DNA from 4 places in the Serratia sp. ID 25-353 genome. Region 1 is predicted to be linked to each of the others. Evidence: predicted binding sites of a transcription regulator. Region 1 holds the regulator's gene; each other region holds the start of a gene.
What was found. Region 1 encodes LexA, which represses DNA repair genes until DNA is damaged. Its sites were predicted from a motif close to TNCTGTATGTACATACAGNA; they were not measured.
Positions count from the first base shown of each region.

Region 1 (4,214 bases):
TGTAGATCGGCACCAGCGTGATCGGACGGGTGCCGCCGCGCAGCATCGCCTGGATGGTCATCGACAGGGTGCCGGTCTTCGGTTCCAGCAGGCGCCCGGTGCGGGAACGGCCGCCTTCCACGAAGTATTCCACCGAGTAACCGCGGGTGAACAGCTCGCCGAGGTATTCGCGGAACACCGTCGAGTAGAGCTTGTTGCCCTTGAAGGTGCGGCGGATGAAGAACGCGCCCAGGCGACGGAAGATCGGGCCGGCCGGCCAGAAGTTGAGGTTGATGCCGGCGGCGATGTGTGGCGGCACCAGGCCCTGGTGATACAACACGTAGGACAGCAGCAGATAGTCCATGTGGCTGCGGTGGCAGGGCACGTAGACGATCTCGTGGCCGTCCTGCGCCAGTTGGCGCACGCGCTCGGCGTTGGTGACGTTGATGCCCTGATACAACCGGTTCCAGGTCCAGCTCAGCACGCGGTCGGACAGGCGCACGGTTTCGTAGGAGAAATCGGCGGCGATCTCTTCCATCAGCGCGATGGCGTTCTGCTGGGCTTTCTCGTGCGAGATCTTCTTGCTGCGGGCCTCGTCCTCGACCGCTTTTTCGATCGCTTTGGACGCCAACAGCTTGTTGAACAGATCCTGACGGGCCGGCAGGCTCGGGCCTACCGCGGCCAGGCGCTGACGCGAGAAGTGCATGCGCGCCACGCGCGCCAGTTTCTGCGCGATGGTTTTATCCGTGCCGTGCTCGGTGGCCATGCGGCGCAGCGAAACGGTGTTGGAGAAACGCACGAAGCTGTCGCGGCCGAGCCACAGCACGGCGAAGAATTTCTGCACGCCATTCAACAGACGCAGGTGCGGCGTGCCGTGGCCTTCGCGGCCCGGCGAGCGGCCGAACATCACCGAAACCGGCAGCATCTGAATGTCGAGATCCGGATTGCTGCGATGCAGATCCAGATAGTCGTGGAACAGCTTTACCGACTCTTCTTTCGGGGTGTAATAGCGGAACACGCGCGGGCCGTCGTGAATGAACACGTAGCTCGGCAGCACGGTGCCGTCGATCTCCAGCGAGTTGAGCGGATCGGGCAGATCCTGCGCCAGGCACTGGGTGCGCAGCGTCAGCAAATCCGCCTTGGAATTGTAAGGTAAAACATACAGAATCGGCCGTGAGGGATCCAACCCTAGCTCGGTAACCGGATCTGAAGGGATGACCTTACTTCTTACCAACAATTTAAGTGGTAAATTCAATATTTTATAATAAATTTTACGCCAACCTGACATAACAACGTGAAGCCTCTTGTTAGCAATGCGCCGCAAGCATACCAGAAACTGGGTAGCAGATCTGTGGTGTTCGAAAACCGAGAGCCGTCAGCGCGGACTGTTCTAGACTCTTTTTATTATGACCGACCTCTGAGAAAGGCACGAAAACATGGCAAACCAAGCAACCGGACTGACCCGCATCATCAAGGCCGCCGGCTATTCCTATAAAGGGCTTTCCGCCGCCTGGCAACACGAAGCGGCGTTCCGCCAGGAACTGGTGGTCACCCTTCTGGCTATCATACTGGCTGTCTGGCTGGATGTGGGTGCGATAGCGCGCATTTTATTGATCGGATCGGTAGCGCTGGTGATGATCGTCGAGATCCTGAACAGCGCGATCGAGGCGGTGGTGGATCGGATCGGCAGCGAACATCACGAGCTGTCCGGCCGGGCCAAGGACATGGGATCGGCGGCGGTGTCACTGGCGATCGTGCTGGCGCTGTTCGTTTGGGGCACGGTCTTATGGCAGCATTTTGGCTGACGAAAGGCGCCTACTGACTGATTTTTATTTATTCTTCGGTTCCCAATCCGCGCTTACCTGTATATACTCACAGCAAGACTGTATAAACAAACAGGGGGCGGAATGAAAGCACTAACTACCAGACAGCAAGAGGTCTACGATCTGATTCGCGATCATATTTCGCAAACGGGCATGCCGCCAACGCGTGCCGAGATCGCGATGCGTCTGGGGTTCCGTTCGCCTAACGCCGCCGAAGAACACCTGAAGGCGCTGGCACGCAAAGGCGTGATCGAAATCGTCTCCGGTGCCTCGCGCGGTATCCGCCTGCTGATGGAAGAAGAAGAAGGGCTGCCGCTGATCGGCCGCGTCGCCGCCGGCGAGCCGCTGCTGGCGCAGCAGCACATCGAAGGGCACTACCAGGTTGATCCTTCCCTGTTTAAACCGAGCGCCGATTTCCTGCTGCGGGTGAACGGCATGTCGATGCGCGACATCGGCATTCTGGACGGCGATCTGCTGGCGGTGCATAAAACCCAAGACGTGCGCAACGGCCAGGTCGTGGTGGCGCGCATCGAAGACGAAGTGACGGTCAAGCGCCTGAAAAAACACGGCAACGTGGTCGAGCTGCTGCCGGAGAACAACGAATTCCAACCGATTGTGGTCGATCTGCGTCAGCAGAATTTCACTATCGAAGGGCTGGCGGTCGGCGTGATCCGCAACGGCGACTGGATTTAATCGCTGCCCCCTCAGTGCCGCCTCTTGTATCAATCGCCCCTGTTCTGGGGCGTTTTTGTTTCTGATTTTGCCCTTCGCCACTGCTACGGGAACGTCTCATCATGCGCTTGATTTCCGCCTTCACCAGCGACACCGATAAAGCCCTGTGGCGCCTGGCCCTGCCGATGATTTTTTCCAATATCACCGTACCGCTGCTCGGGTTGGTGGACACTGCGGTGATCGGCCACCTCGACAGCCCGATCTACCTGGGGGGCGTCGCGATCGGCGCGGTGGCGACCAGCTTCCTGTTCATGCTGCTGTTGTTCCTGCGCATGAGCACCACCGGTCTGGCGGCGCAGGCGCTGGGGGCACAGAACCCGCAGGCGCTGGCGCGCGCCTTTATGCAACCGCTGGTGCTGGCGCTGCTGGCCGGGGTGGCGATCGTCCTGCTGCGGTATCCGCTGATCGAACTGGCGCTGCAGATCGTCGGTGGCAATGGCGAGGTGCTGGAACAGGCGCGGCGTTTTCTTGAAATCCGCTGGCTGAGCGCCCCGGCGGCGCTGGCTAATCTGGTGCTGTTGGGTTGGCTGCTCGGCGTGCAGTATGTGCGCGCGCCGGTGATCCTGCTGATCGTCGGCAACCTGCTGAACATCGTGCTGGATATCTGGCTGGTGATGGGCCTGGGCTGGAACGTGCGGGGGGCAGCGGCGGCAACCGCCATCGCCGAATACGCCACGCTGCTGCTCGGCCTGTGGCTGGCGTGGCGGGTGATGCGCCTGCGCGGTATTACCCTGCCGATGCTGCGCCAGGCCTGGCGTGGCGATCTGCGTCGGCTACTGGCGCTCAACCGCGACATCATGCTGCGTTCACTGTTGCTGCAACTGTGCTTTGCGTCGCTGACCATTTTCGGCGCTCGCCTGGGAAGCGAGGTGGTGGCGGTCAATGCGGTATTGATGAATCTGCTGACGTTCACCGCCTATGCGCTCGACGGCTTCGCTTATGCGGTGGAGGCCCATTCGGGCCACGCCTACGGTGCCCGGGACGACAGCCAACTGCGCAAGGTGTGGCATGCGGCCTGCAGACAGGCGGGGCTGGTCGCGTTGGCCTTTGGCCTGGCGTATGCCGTTACCGGCCAGCAGATCGTGGCGGCGTTGACCTCCTTGCCGGAGCTGCGTGCGTTGGCCGCCCACTATTTACCGTGGCAGGTCATTCTGCCGCTGGTCGGGGTATGGTGCTATTTGCTGGACGGCATGTTTATCGGCGCCACGCGCGGCGCCGAGATGCGCAACAGCATGGCGGTGGCCGCGGTGGGATACGGCCTGGCGCTGTTTAGCATACCGCTGTTTGGCAACCACGGGCTTTGGCTGGCGCTGGCGGTGTTTCTGGCGCTGCGCGGCCTGGCGTTGGGCTGGATTTGGCATCGTCATCAGGTGCGCGGCAGCTGGTTTACCGCTCGCTAGAACGGACGCTGTGCTGGGTTATTTATTAATTTTATTTATGTTTTTGTTCACTTTTGCTTACATGTTTTCAACCCTGGCATTTTTGCGTTAGCTTGTTGTTTATTAGCGTTTTTTGTTTTTATTTTGTTTCTTAATGGTTTTTTATTCTGATATTTGGCTTTTTTATTTCCATATTTAACTAGAATGAATCATGTGGCTGGCGAATGAATGGGAGCGATATTCCTTAAGGTGAAGGGAGTATCGGCCAGAAAAATTTCTGGTTAACCCCGACCGGCGACAG
Region 1 is NZ_CM139236.1:4,609,134-4,613,347, reverse strand. It holds gene plsB (glycerol-3-phosphate 1-O-acyltransferase PlsB) at 1-1,267, opposite strand, end outside; gene ACYF6X_RS22125 (diacylglycerol kinase) at 1,416-1,784, shown strand; gene lexA (transcriptional repressor LexA) at 1,887-2,495, shown strand; gene dinF (MATE family efflux transporter DinF) at 2,597-3,934, shown strand.

Region 2 (4,214 bases), 2.3 Mb from region 1:
GCCAATCTGTTCGATCCCGACGCCGAACGCGACGCCGACCTGCCATGGATGGATGTCGCGATGGCCAACAGCGCGTTGGTCGCGTTGCTTAACCAGACCAAAGCCTCGCTGCTGACGCGCCTGAAAGGCGATCGCGGCCAGCGCGGCACCCGCCGCACCTTGCACTACTATTTTGTCGCGCAGGATATCCACGAACGCGCCAGCTCTTCCCACGTTCAGTATCACGCGCTCAGCCGACAATTCCGTCACAGCGATATTTTATTCCGCTTCCAGCGTTTGCTGAGCATGCAGGCGCGCGCCTGCCGCCAACTGGCACAATCGATCCTGCTGCGGCAAAAATACCAGCACAATCCGCGTTTTGAGCCGGCCTTCAGCCGCATTCAGGAAGCCTTGGCACGCATCGCCGAAACCCAGGGCAATTCAGAGCAAACCAAGGCGCTGGCGCACCTGCTGAAAAACCTGCATGCGATCGATGCGCAGCTGGCCAATATCGAGTCAGAGCAGACGCTGGCCAGCGGGCAGGCAGAAGAGAACAGCCTGGCCGACGATCGCTTAACCGGCTGGAGCGATATCCGGCTGCGTATCAGCCGCCATTTGACGCCGCAGTCGGCCCTGTTCCGCCACGCGATCCGCATGTCGGCGGTGCTGTGCGTGGGTTACGCCTTCATCCAGTTCACCGGCATGCAGCACGGTTACTGGATCCTGTTGACCAGCCTGTTCGTCTGTCAACCGAACTACAACGCTACCCGCCGGCGCCTGGCGCTGCGCATCATCGGCACCCTGGCCGGTATCCTGATCGGCCTGCCAATCCTCTATTTCGTGCCTTCACTGGAAGGGCAACTGGTGTTGATCGTCATCACCGGTGTCCTGTTCTTCGCTTTTCGCACCGTACAGTATGCCCATGCAACGATGTTCATCACGCTGCTTGTGTTGCTGTGCTTTAACCTGTTGGGTGAGGGATTCGAAGTGGCTGCACCACGCGTTTACGATACCTTGTTGGGTTGCGCCATCGCCTGGGCGGCGGTCAGCTTTATCTGGCCAGACTGGAAGTTCCGCCAACTGCCGGCGGTGGTGGATAAAACGCTGAATGCCAACTGCCGTTATCTGGACGCCATTCTGGTGCAATACCACCAGGGTAAGGATAACGGCCTCGCCTACCGCATTGCGCGGCGAGATGCCCACAACAGCGATGCCGAACTGGCTTCGGTCATCTCCAACATGTCCGCCGATCCCAAGGCCGACAAGGAATTACAGGAAGCCGCCTTCCGCCTGCTCTGCCTAAACCACACTCTCCTGAGTTATATCTCGGCGTTAGGGGCACACCGCGAGCGGCTGAATACCCCTGCCACACTCGATCTGCTCAATGATGCCGTGTGTTACGTGGACGGCGCCTTGCATCAGGAAGAACGGAACAGCCAGCGCATTGCGAAAGCGCTGGAACAGCTGGCGGAGCGCATTCGCAGAGCCGTTCCGGAACCTGAAAGCAAAGAACAGTTGGTCTTGCAGCAGGTGGGATTAATGCTCGAACTGCTGCCGGAGCTCACCGAACTCCACACTCAAATCAATAAGGCAACCTAATTATTCAGGGCCCACTCAATGGGCCCTGAACCACTGGCTCATGCCCATGGCGGCGCATCGCCATCGTATGATCGAACCAGCGCACCAGTTCGTTGCGCAATTCGGTCGGCAATGCCGCCTGATGATAACCGGCTATCGCGCCGCCCAGTGACAGCAGCACGCGCAGACCCAGATTGGTCTGCTGTTGCAGCAGGCGGAGATAGCTGCGTTTAGCGCCATGCAGCCGCAGGTCATAGGCGTTGCGGATCCCCGCTCGCCACAGCAAGCGTTCCATGTTGACATCTATGTTCGGCAACGCCTTCAATCTGCCGTGATCGCCGGCCTTGACCTGCTGCTCTCGGCGCGCTTCCCTGATGGCCTGCCAGGCCAGCCCCACCAACTCGTTGCGTTCCCGCCACAGCGACTCGTCAACCCAGTAATAACGCAAGGTGATGGGCGCTCCGCGCTTGGAATAGACCATATTGACCATCCCTCTGGCGCGAAAGGCCGGTTCCATGCTCGCCGTAGCTCGCAAGTACAATTCACCTTCCGCTACCACTGCAAACATGACCCCCTCGGCCAGCAGCCCATAGCCGCCAAACTGTGACCGCGTGGTGATGGCGCCCAGCGCCGCGAAGCAATTTTTAGCCTGCGCGATCCTCCGCGTCGACATCCTTTTCATAGCATTTCTCCTTTTTAGGTTCCGGTCGTATTATTTCTCTTATCAATGAAAAGAGTAACGTGAACAACTAATTAGGAAAATACGCACTATCTGCCCACATGCCAATCACAAAAAACACCGGTACAAAAAATGATCGCAATTATGCGAGCCGCTACGAAAATTTGGGTTGATCTTATCCGAAATCAGGGATACTGTATAAACATACAGTAACACGACGGGCGGGAACTTTATGCGTACTCAATCACTCTACCAACCTCATTTTAGCCATGGCTCTTTTACCGCAAACAGCGTTGCGAAGAATACGAATGTCGGCAAAGAGAATGGCTTGATCAGTGAACTTGTTTACAACGAGCGCCAGCCCGCAGTGGCTCAACTGCTGTTGCCCCTGCTGCAGCAACTGGGCAAGCAGTCTCGCTGGCTGCTGTGGCTGACACCGCAGCAAAAGTTAAGCAAGCAATGGCTACAGCAGTCCGGCCTGCCGGTGGATAAAATGGTGCAGTTGAGCCAAATCAGCCCGGTGAATACGGTTGAGGCAATGGAAAAAGCGCTGCAAACGGGGAACTATAGCGTGGTTCTCGGCTGGTTGCCCGAACTAACGGAGGAGGATCGTCTAAAATTAAGACGTGCGGCAGAATTGGGTAATGCCTACGGGTTTATCATGCGTCCTCAACGTGACATTGACCCGACTCACGGACAGTGTTCCACCCTAAAAATTCACTCTTCTTTGTATCATTAAGTAAATTTAGGATTTTTCCCATCATTTTCGCACTCGATAAGCGGAACCTTTGCGGGGGAAGGCAAAAAGCGAGTCCGGCTGCGGTTTGGCAAGCAAAAACGCCCAATGAACCGCCGATTTTTTAAGCTAAGAATGTTAGCAAATATGTACGATTCCGCGTTTTTTTTTAGAGCCTTATCACATCACACTTGTAACTTTCGCGCCACGTTGTAGACTTTACATCGCCAAGGTTGCTCTATAACGTCAGAAAAACTGGCGAGTAACAAACGAGGGCTTAAACCTTGGCGAAGGAATTTAACCAAGGGCTTAAACAGCTTTAAAGCTCATTGCCTATTTGGATGATAACGAGGCGCAAAATGAAAAAGACAGCTATCGCATTAGCAGTGGCACTGGCAGGTTTCGCTACCGTAGCGCAAGCCGCTCCAAAAGATAACACTTGGTACACCGGTGCTAAACTGGGCTGGTCCCAGTACCACGACACTGGTTTCTACGGTAACGGTTACCAGAACGGTATCGGCAACGGCCCAACCCACAAAGATCAGCTGGGTGCTGGCGCGTTCTTGGGCTACCAGGCAAACCAATACCTGGGCTTCGAACTGGGCTATGATTGGCTCGGCCGCATGCCTTACAAAGGCAGCGTGAACAACGGTGCTTTCAAAGCGCAGGGCGTTCAACTGGCCGCTAAACTGAGCTACCCAATTGCTGACGATCTGGACATCTACACTCGTCTGGGTGGTATGGTATGGCGTGCAGACTCCAAAGCTAACTACGGCAACGGCACTCGCCTGAGCGACCACGACACCGGCGTTTCTCCGCTGGCTGCTGTTGGTGTTGAATACGCACTGACCAAAAACTGGGCTACCCGCCTGGATTACCAGTTCGTAAGCAACATCGGTGACGCAGGTACCGTTGGCGCACGTCCAGACAACACCATGCTGAGCCTGGGCGTTTCTTACCGCTTCGGTCAGGATGACGTAGTTGCACCAGCACCAGCTCCGGCTCCGGCTCCAGTTGTTGAAACCAAGCGTTTCACTCTGAAGTCTGACGTGCTGTTCAACTTCAACAAGTCTACTCTGAAAGCAGAAGGCCAGCAGGCTCTGGATCAGCTGTACACCCAGCTGAGCTCCATGGATCCTAAAGACGGTTCTGTAGTGGTTCTGGGTTACACCGACGCCGTTGGTTCTGACCAGTACAACCAGAAACTGTCCGAACAGCGTGCACAGAGCGTTGTTGACTACC
Region 2 is NZ_CM139236.1:2,358,319-2,362,532, forward strand. It holds gene yccS (YccS family putative transporter) at 1-1,578, shown strand, start outside; gene ACYF6X_RS11430 (TfoX/Sxy family DNA transformation protein) at 1,583-2,239, opposite strand; gene sulA (SOS-induced cell division inhibitor SulA) at 2,469-2,975, shown strand; gene ompA (porin OmpA) at 3,332-4,214, shown strand, end outside.
Region 2: a site for LexA is predicted at 2,429-2,448, ahead of sulA (SOS-induced cell division inhibitor SulA). Genes of this name have one in related genera too.

Region 3 (4,214 bases), 2.5 Mb from region 1:
GGCCGGTCCGTACTGGCGCTGGATGCGCTGGCGATCATCCTGGCGCTGGAGGGGCTGGTGGCGATATCCGCCGCGCTGGTGATCGGCTCTTCGGCCAGCCGGCCGGTGCTGCTTAAGGGGCTGGGCTTCGTGTTTATGGCCTTTTTAATGTTGGACGTGCCCGCAGACGATAACATCGTCGCCACCGTGGTGTTTGGCAGCGCGCTGCTGCTCGACGGCGCCGTGCGCATCGCCTCCTCTACGGTGATTCAACACAGCCGATGGAAAACCGTGGCGCTGGCGGGCGGCGGCGAGATCCTGCTTTCGTTGATGATTTTTGTCGGCTGGCCGGCGCCGCATCGGATGACGGTGCCCTTTTGCCTCGGTGTAATGATGGTGCTTTCCGGCTGGGCTTTATTGCGTATCGCCCGGAGACTGACAAGCTTTTCTCTGAATCAGCACCCAACCCGGCAGCCTCCGCACCCGGCGGATGAGGCTGCGCCGCTCACGGTGTATGTCTGGACACCGATTGGTGCGGCTAAAGATCCGCGTCGGCGTTACATCGTCGACCGATACATCGCGGCGGTCGACGACGGTGGCAATATCTCCACCGGTCATGCCGCCCTGGCGCTTGCGCCGGATGTGTATATCAGTCACTACCCCCTCAACGACATCAGCCATTCCGTTCAGGATTTCCGCCAGTTGTTGCATGCCGGCGAACAGAACAACGTCGACGGACGTTTCCTGCCCGACCTGTCGGGCGAGATCGCCGCCTGGTGCCCCCCGGACAAGAAAATTCAGTTCTATCGCTATAACCCGGTGGCGCTGCGCGCATTCTGGTTGCGGTATCGGCAGGACGCAACTTACAACCTGACCCGGCGCAACTGTTCCACCACGGTCATCGGCGCGCTCGACAGTGCGCTGGAGGGCGTGCTGGGCGATAAACATCTGTGGCGCCGTTTTCTGTTACTGGTGCTGGATCCCAACCTGTGGATGCTGGCGGTACTGCGCAGCCGTGGCGAAAGCATGACCTGGACGCCGGGGTTGGTACTGGACTATGCGCGCATGTTGCAACAGGTCACCGAGCGTCAACACCAACGCTGGTGGCTAAAGTTGCGCGAGATGTGGAATATCCTTCGCTTTGGCAAAAGCCAAACGCGCAGGCAAAGATTTTAGTCTCGCCACCGGCGATGATAGAGTATCGGGCACATTCACCCGCGCCGGCAGGAGTTAACCGTTAATGGCTTATTCGCAACGCATTGAAACCGCAATTTTTGATATGGACGGCTTGTTGATCGATTCGGAACCGCTGTGGCTGCAGGCCGAGCTGGATATCTTCGGCGCGTTGGGTCTGGATCTGTCCGATCGCCACAAACTGCCGGACACCCTGGGGCTGCGCATCGATCTGGTGGTGAAGATGTGGTACCAGGCGATGCCATGGCAAGGGGTTTCGCTCGATGAGGTGTCGGCGCGGATTATCGAGCGCGCCATCGAGCTGGTGCACGAGACACGCCCGCTGCTGCCGGGCGTCCGCCAGGCGCTGGAGCTATGCCGCGAGCAGGGGCTGAATATCGGCCTCGCCTCCGCCTCGCCGCTGCACATGCAACAGCAGGTGCTGAAGATGTTCGATCTTGAGGGCTACTTCGATCAGCTGGTTTCCGCCGAATACCTGCCGTACAGCAAACCGCACCCGGAGGTCTACCTGATCGCCGCCGAACGGCTGGGCAGCGATCCGCTGCGCTGCATCACGCTGGAAGACTCCTTTAACGGCATGATCGCCACCAAGGCCGCGCGCATGCGTTCCATCGTGATCCCGGCCGCCGAATACCGCCACGATCCGCGCTGGGCGTTGGCGGACCACCAGTTGGAGACCCTGGAACAGCTCACCCCCGCCCATTTTGCCTGACCTGCGGCGTCGGCCACCGGCGCCCTGGCTTTACGGCTCTACGGCATAAAAGGGATCCGCGCTGCAAAACAAACGAAACAGCGTTTCATTATTATTGAATTGGCATGCTGTTGTTATTATGCTGGGCGGCAGAGAAAGCGACGGCCCGCGTAGCGTTGTCACTGCCACGCAGCGCTCTTCGCGGCCGCCGCTTCCTCCCGCCGCCGCACACTGAAAACCGCCTTCGTTTCTCTCCGTTCTGCACCGCCTATCGCCCGCTTTTTATTCTCACCCGTCGAAATCGATGATTTGTTACGCATTGCCGTAACAAGCCGTTGTAAAACCGGGGAAAATAAACAATTGGTTACAGGGTAACTGCTTCCACTACTGGGAATTTTCCCATATACTGGATAAATTAACAGTTTACCAGCCGGAATCGCAACAGCATGACCGCGGAAGGACACCTTATATTCTCTGTCGCTTGCGCGATCTTCGCCAAGAAGGCGGAAGTGACGCCAGAGCTGGCTACCGGCGACTGGTGGCACATCATACCCGCCGCGCTGCTGACCTCACTGCTGCCGGATATCGATCACCCCAAATCGGTGTTGGGTCAGCGTCTGCGCTGGATTGCCCTGCCCATCGCCCGCGCCTTCGGCCACCGCGGTTTCACCCACAGCCTGCTGGCGATCGCCGGCGGCATGGCGCTGTTCCAGCTGGACGTGCCGCGCAGCTGGCCGATCCCGGCCGACGCGCTGCACGCCATGATCATCGGTTACTTCAGCCATCTGCTGGCCGATATGCTCACTCCCGCCGGCGTTCCGCTGCTGTGGCCATGCCGCTGGCGTTTTCGCCTGCCGCTGCTCAACTCGCAAAAAGGCAATCAGCTCGAGCGCGTGCTGTGTCTGTGCCTGGTGGCGTTTGCCATCTGTTGGCAAGGTGATTTCACCCTGCCGGTGCAATCCTATGTCGAGCAAATCAGAAATATCAGACTCTGATCACAAAAACCCGCTCAACCCATCACCTCCATGTATATAAAACGAACAAAAACACACAAAAAGCTATATCAAATTCCATTTGGATATAAGTAGGCCACTCGGCAAACTGTTACGATATTTACATCGCGACATACGTGATGCGTAGTCGTTTTTATAAGAAAGATTATTGGAGACATTGGGGATGAATCTTCCGCTCGTGATTAACGTGCTGGTGTTTGTCGCGCTCCTGTTGCTGTTGGCGCAAACCCGCCACAAGCAATGGAGCCTGGCGAAAAAAGTGCTGGTCGGCCTGGTGGTCGGCGTGGTGTTCGGCCTGGGCCTGCAGCTGGTGTACGGCGCCGACAACCCGGTACTGAAAGAATCCATCAGCTGGTTCAACATCGTCGGCAACGGCTATGTGCAACTGCTGCAAATGATCGTCATGCCGCTGGTGTTCGCCTCGATCCTGAGCGCGGTGGCCAAGCTGCACAACGCCTCTTCTCTGGGCAAAATCAGCGTCCTGACTATCGGTACGCTGCTGTTCACCACGCTGATCTCGGCGCTGGTGGGCGTGCTGGTCACCAACCTGTTCGGCCTGACCGCCGAAGGCCTGGTGCAGGGCGCGCAGGAAAGCGCGCGCCTGACGGCGATCCAGACCAACTACGTGGGTAAACTGGCCGACCTGACCGTGCCGCAGATGGTGCTGTCGTTCATTCCGAAAAACCCGTTCGCCGATCTGACCGGGGCCAGCCCGACGTCTATCATTAGCGTGGTGATTTTCGCCACCTTCCTCGGCGTGGCGTCGCTGCAGCTGCTGAAAGACGACAAGCCGAAAGGCGAGCGCGTGCTGGTGGCTATCGACACCCTGCAGGCCTGGGTGATGAAGCTGGTGCGCCTGGTCATGAAACTGACGCCGTACGGCGTGCTGGCGCTGATGACCAAAGTGGTCGCCGGTTCCAACATTCACGACATCGTCAAACTCGGCAGCTTCGTGGTGGCCTCATACATCGGTCTGGCCATCATGTTCGTGGTGCACGCTGTGCTGCTGGCCTTCACCGGCGTTAACCCGATGAAGTTCTTCCGCAAGGTGTGGCCGGTGATCACCTTCGCCTTCACCAGCCGCTCGAGCGCCGCCAGCATTCCATTAAACGTGGAAGCGCAGACCCGCCGCCTGGGCGTGCCGGAATCCATCGCCAGCTTCTCGGCGTCGTTCGGCGCCACCATCGGCCAGAACGGCTGTGCGGGCCTCTACCCGGCGATGCTGGCGGTGATGGTTGCGCCGACCGTCGGCATCAACCCGCTGGATCCGGTGTGGATCGCCACCCTGGTCGGCATCGTCACCATCAGCTCCGCCGGCGTGGCGGGCGTGGGCGGCG
Region 3 is NZ_CM139236.1:2,036,246-2,040,459, forward strand. It holds gene ACYF6X_RS09715 (HdeD family acid-resistance protein) at 1-1,155, shown strand, start outside; gene hxpB (hexitol phosphatase HxpB) at 1,220-1,885, shown strand; gene ACYF6X_RS09725 (metal-dependent hydrolase) at 2,311-2,859, shown strand; gene ACYF6X_RS09730 (L-cystine transporter) at 3,041-4,214, shown strand, end outside.
Region 3: a site for LexA is predicted at 2,269-2,288, ahead of ACYF6X_RS09725 (metal-dependent hydrolase). Genes of this name have one in related genera too.

Region 4 (4,214 bases), 2.2 Mb from region 1:
GGGTCAGGACGACATTGTGCGGTTGGCGAACCAAAAGCCGGGTGCTCAGCATTGTCTCCAGTTGAGCGATGGCCTGGCTGGCGGCAGACTGCGTCATACCGCAGAGCGCCGCAGCCTGAGTGATGGTGCCGCTGTCGGCGACGGCAACCAGCAGGCGCCAGTGAAGAAGATTATGCATCGGCGTGCATCCTCTTGAGGAGCGAAGACAAAAAAAGCGGCCCGAGAGCCGCTTTTTGCTGGTGGTGAGAAAGCCTTAGCAGACTTCTGCGCCGGCGATGCCGTCCAGGTAACGCTCTGCGTCCAGCGCCGCCATACAGCCGGTGCCGGCGGAGGTGATCGCCTGGCGGTAAATGTGATCCATCACGTCGCCTGCGGCGAAGACGCCGGGGATAGTGGTTTGGGTCGCATTGCCGTGAATGCCGGACTGCACCTTGATGTAGCCGTTTTCCAGCTCCAGCTGGCCGCCGAAGATGCCGGTGTTCGGGCTGTGGCCGATAGCGATGAACACGCCGGCCAGCTCCAGTTCACGGGTTTCGTTTTCCGCTTTGGTGCTGCGGATACGCACGCCGGTCACGCCCATTTCATCGCCCAGCACTTCGTCCAGCGTATGGTCGGTGTGCAGCACGATGTTGCCGCTTTTCACTTTTTCCATCAGCCGGTCGATCAGGATCTTCTCCGAGCGGAAGCTGTCGCGGCGGTGGATCAGGTGAACTTCGGCGGCGATGTTGGACAGGTACAGCGCTTCTTCAACGGCGGTGTTGCCGCCGCCGACCACTGCGACTTTCTGGTTGCGGTAGAAGAAACCGTCGCAGGTCGCACAGGCGGAAACGCCTTTGCCCTTGAACGCGTCTTCGGAAGGCAGGCCAAGGTAGCGGGCGGAGGCGCCGGTCGCGATGATCAGCGCGTCGCAGCTGTATTCACCGCTGTCGCCGAACAGGCGGAACGGACGCTGCTGCAGATCGACGCTGTTGATGTGATCGAAGACGATTTCAGTCTGGAACTTCTCCGCATGCTCGCGCATGCGCTCCATCAGCGCCGGGCCGGTCAGGCCTTCGGCGTCGCCCGGCCAGTTTTCCACTTCGGTGGTGGTGGTCAGCTGGCCGCCTTGTTCCATACCGGTGATCAGCACCGGGCTCAGGTTGGCGCGCGCCGCGTAAACGGCGGCGGTGTAACCGGCCGGGCCGGAGCCCAGAATCAGTAATTTGCTATGTTTAGCCGTGCCCATGAATAACCTCTTTATTCCACAATGGCGGACAATGGAACCGATTGTAGGGAAAATGGCGCAGTAAAAAAAGCGCCGGGCGACGTTGTTAACGATTTGTATGATAGTTGTCGCCTATTAATGCACCCGCTGTTGGCAAATCGCACGCCAAACGCAGAAATTTACCTTATCAAAGCCGCATTCGGCCACTGAATCACCAACCGCGCAAAAACGGCGCATTCTGCGACTTGAGCCGCTCCTGGCTGGGGTTTACCAACCAGCGATTCATAACCAAAAATGGGATGCAGACTTTTCGTGACGGTACGTTGTTCTGATTTTGCTTCTTTTACTTTGACAATCCGCTGCGCATTTGCGAAAACATCATAGGAAGAAGAAATTATCCCCGTAACACCAGCAAATCGTACGTATTTGCGCCGCGAGGCGGCAATGCGCGGTGGGTTTGCGGAGCAGGGCGCGCAAGCGTTTGCTGATTTTTTCTCGACCTAAACGTCGTTACCGGCGTCGCGCGGGGTTGGACAGACAGGCTGTGCGGCGTGGAATGATGGTAGTGAAGAAGCATATGACAGGCATCGGGTCTTCGCTTGGAACGAACCCTTACACATTGACGTTGGCTAGGGTGTGGCAAGTGCACGGAAGAAAATAAGAGAGACAATAATAATGGCAGACAACAAGAAACGCCCGGGTAAAGATCTTGACCGTATCGACCGCAACATCCTGAATGAGCTGCAGAAGGATGGGCGTATTTCGAACGTCGAGCTTTCGAAGCGCGTGGGGTTATCCCCGACACCATGTTTAGAACGCGTGCGCCGTCTCGAGCGCCAGGGTTTCATTCATGGCTATACCGCATTGCTTAACCCGCATTATCTGGATGCGTCCCTGTTGGTTTTCGTGGAAATCACGCTGAACCGCGGCGCGCCGGATGTGTTTGAGCAATTCAACTCGGCAGTGCAGAAGCTTGAAGAGATTCAGGAGTGTCATCTGGTTTCCGGTGATTTCGACTACCTGTTGAAAACCCGCGTACCGGACATGTCGGCTTACCGCAAATTGCTGGGCGAAACCTTGCTGCGTTTGCCGGGGGTCAACGACACCCGTACCTATGTAGTGATGGAAGAAGTGAAACAGAGTAACCGTCTGGTTATCAAAACACGGTAAGGTGCAGGTGCAAAACCTGATTAAATTGGTTACACTCCTGTTTATTCATACAGTTTCGGCGCCGGGGAAGCTTCTCGGCGCTGTTGCTATGTCAGCTAACAGGAACCTGGAGAGCCTTTCTTGAGCCAGGAATATACAGAAGATAAAGAAGTTACCCTGAAAAGACTCAGCAGTGGCCGGCGTTTGCTGGAGGCTGTGCTTATCGTGGTAGCGATTTTTGCCGTTTACCTCATGGCTGCGCTGGTCAGTTTCAACCCGTCTGACCCAAGCTGGTCGCAGACCGCGTGGCATGAGCCGATTCACAATTTGGGCGGCGGTGTCGGGGCCTGGTTGGCCGACACGCTGTTCTTCACCTTCGGGGTGCTCGCTTACGCGATACCACCGATCATGCTGATCCTGTGCTGGGCGGCCTATCGCCAGCGCGGCAACAGAGACTACATCGACTATTTCGCGCTCTCCCTGCGCCTGATCGGCACCCTGGCGTTAGTGCTCACCTCCTGCGGGCTGGCGGCGCTGAACGTTGACGATCTCTATTACTTCGCTTCCGGCGGCGTGATCGGCAGCCTGCTGAGCAACGCCATGTTGCCGTGGTTCAACGGCATCGGCGCCACGCTGGCGCTGCTGTGCGTGTGGGCGGCGGGGTTGACGCTGTTTACCGGCTGGTCCTGGCTGGTCATCGCCGAGAAGATAGGCGGGGCGGTGCTGGGCGTCGCGACAGTGATGACCAACCGCTCACGCCGCGAAGAGCGCTATTTCGAGGATGACGAGCGTTACGTTGACGACGAGCCTGAGCAGGCAGGGAAGGGCGCCGCAGCCGCGGTTGCCGCGACCGCCGCCGGCGCCGCGGTTGCCGATGACGACGTGCTGTTCTCCGCGCCTTCGGTCACCGAAAGCGCCAAAGAGGCGGCGGAAGACGCCGCCGATCCGTTGCTCAGCGGCCTGCGTGCCGACGATGGTGAGGTTGAAACCGACGCCGCGCCAATCACGCCGGCGGCTTCGCCTGCACCAGCGGTAAAGGCAGAGATCCACGAGCCCGTTGCCGCACCGATCGCCACACAGGCGCCGTCGGTAACGGTGGCGCCGGCCGCGCCGGCCTCGGTCAATCAGCACCCGGTGAGCGCCCCGGCGCAAGACGCCACGCCGCCGCTGTATTCCTTCGAGATCCCGGAAGAAACGCCTGTACCTAAGGCGACGCGCCCTGTCGATCCTTATCAGGATGACGATGAGCCGCGCCTGGGCAATTGGCAAGAGCCGGCTGCACCGCAGCCGCCGGCGCGTTCTCCCTTTGATTTTACCGCCGCGCAGCGCGATAGCGTCGACATCGGTGGTTCGGACGGTTTCAGCGCTACCGGTGCCAAGCCACAGCTGGATACGGCAGCCGCTGCTGCTGCAGGTACCGCGGCGGCGACCTTTATGCCGGCCTTCACGGCGACCAGCGACAGCAATTCGCAGGTTAAACAGGGCATCGGCCCTGAGCTGCCGCGGCCGAATCCGGTACGTATTCCGACCCGTCGTGAGCTGGCCTCATACGGCATCAAGCTGCCTTCGCAGCGTGCGGCCGAGCAGGAACAGCGCCAGGCGGAGCCTCAACAGCCGACGGCGGTGAATCCGCAGGAAGAAGAGGCGCAGCAAGAAGCCGCGCTGCGCCAGGCGTTCGCCACGCAGCAAAGCCAGCGCTATGGCGAAAGCTACGAGCCGGAGCAGGATGATGAAAATGCTCAGCAGGAAGCCGAGCTGAGCAAGGCGTTCGCCGAACAACAGAACCAACGTTACGGTGAAATCCAACAAGACGATGAAGAGGCGCGGCAAGAGGCTGCGCTGCGCCAGGCGTTCGCCGAGC
Region 4 is NZ_CM139236.1:2,438,350-2,442,563, reverse strand. It holds gene ACYF6X_RS11755 (LysR family transcriptional regulator) at 1-178, opposite strand, end outside; gene trxB (thioredoxin-disulfide reductase) at 254-1,225, opposite strand; gene lrp (leucine-responsive transcriptional regulator Lrp) at 1,880-2,374, shown strand; gene ACYF6X_RS11740 (DNA translocase FtsK 4TM domain-containing protein) at 2,495-4,214, shown strand, end outside.
Region 4: a site for LexA is predicted at 2,410-2,429, ahead of ACYF6X_RS11740 (DNA translocase FtsK 4TM domain-containing protein). Genes of this name have one in related genera too.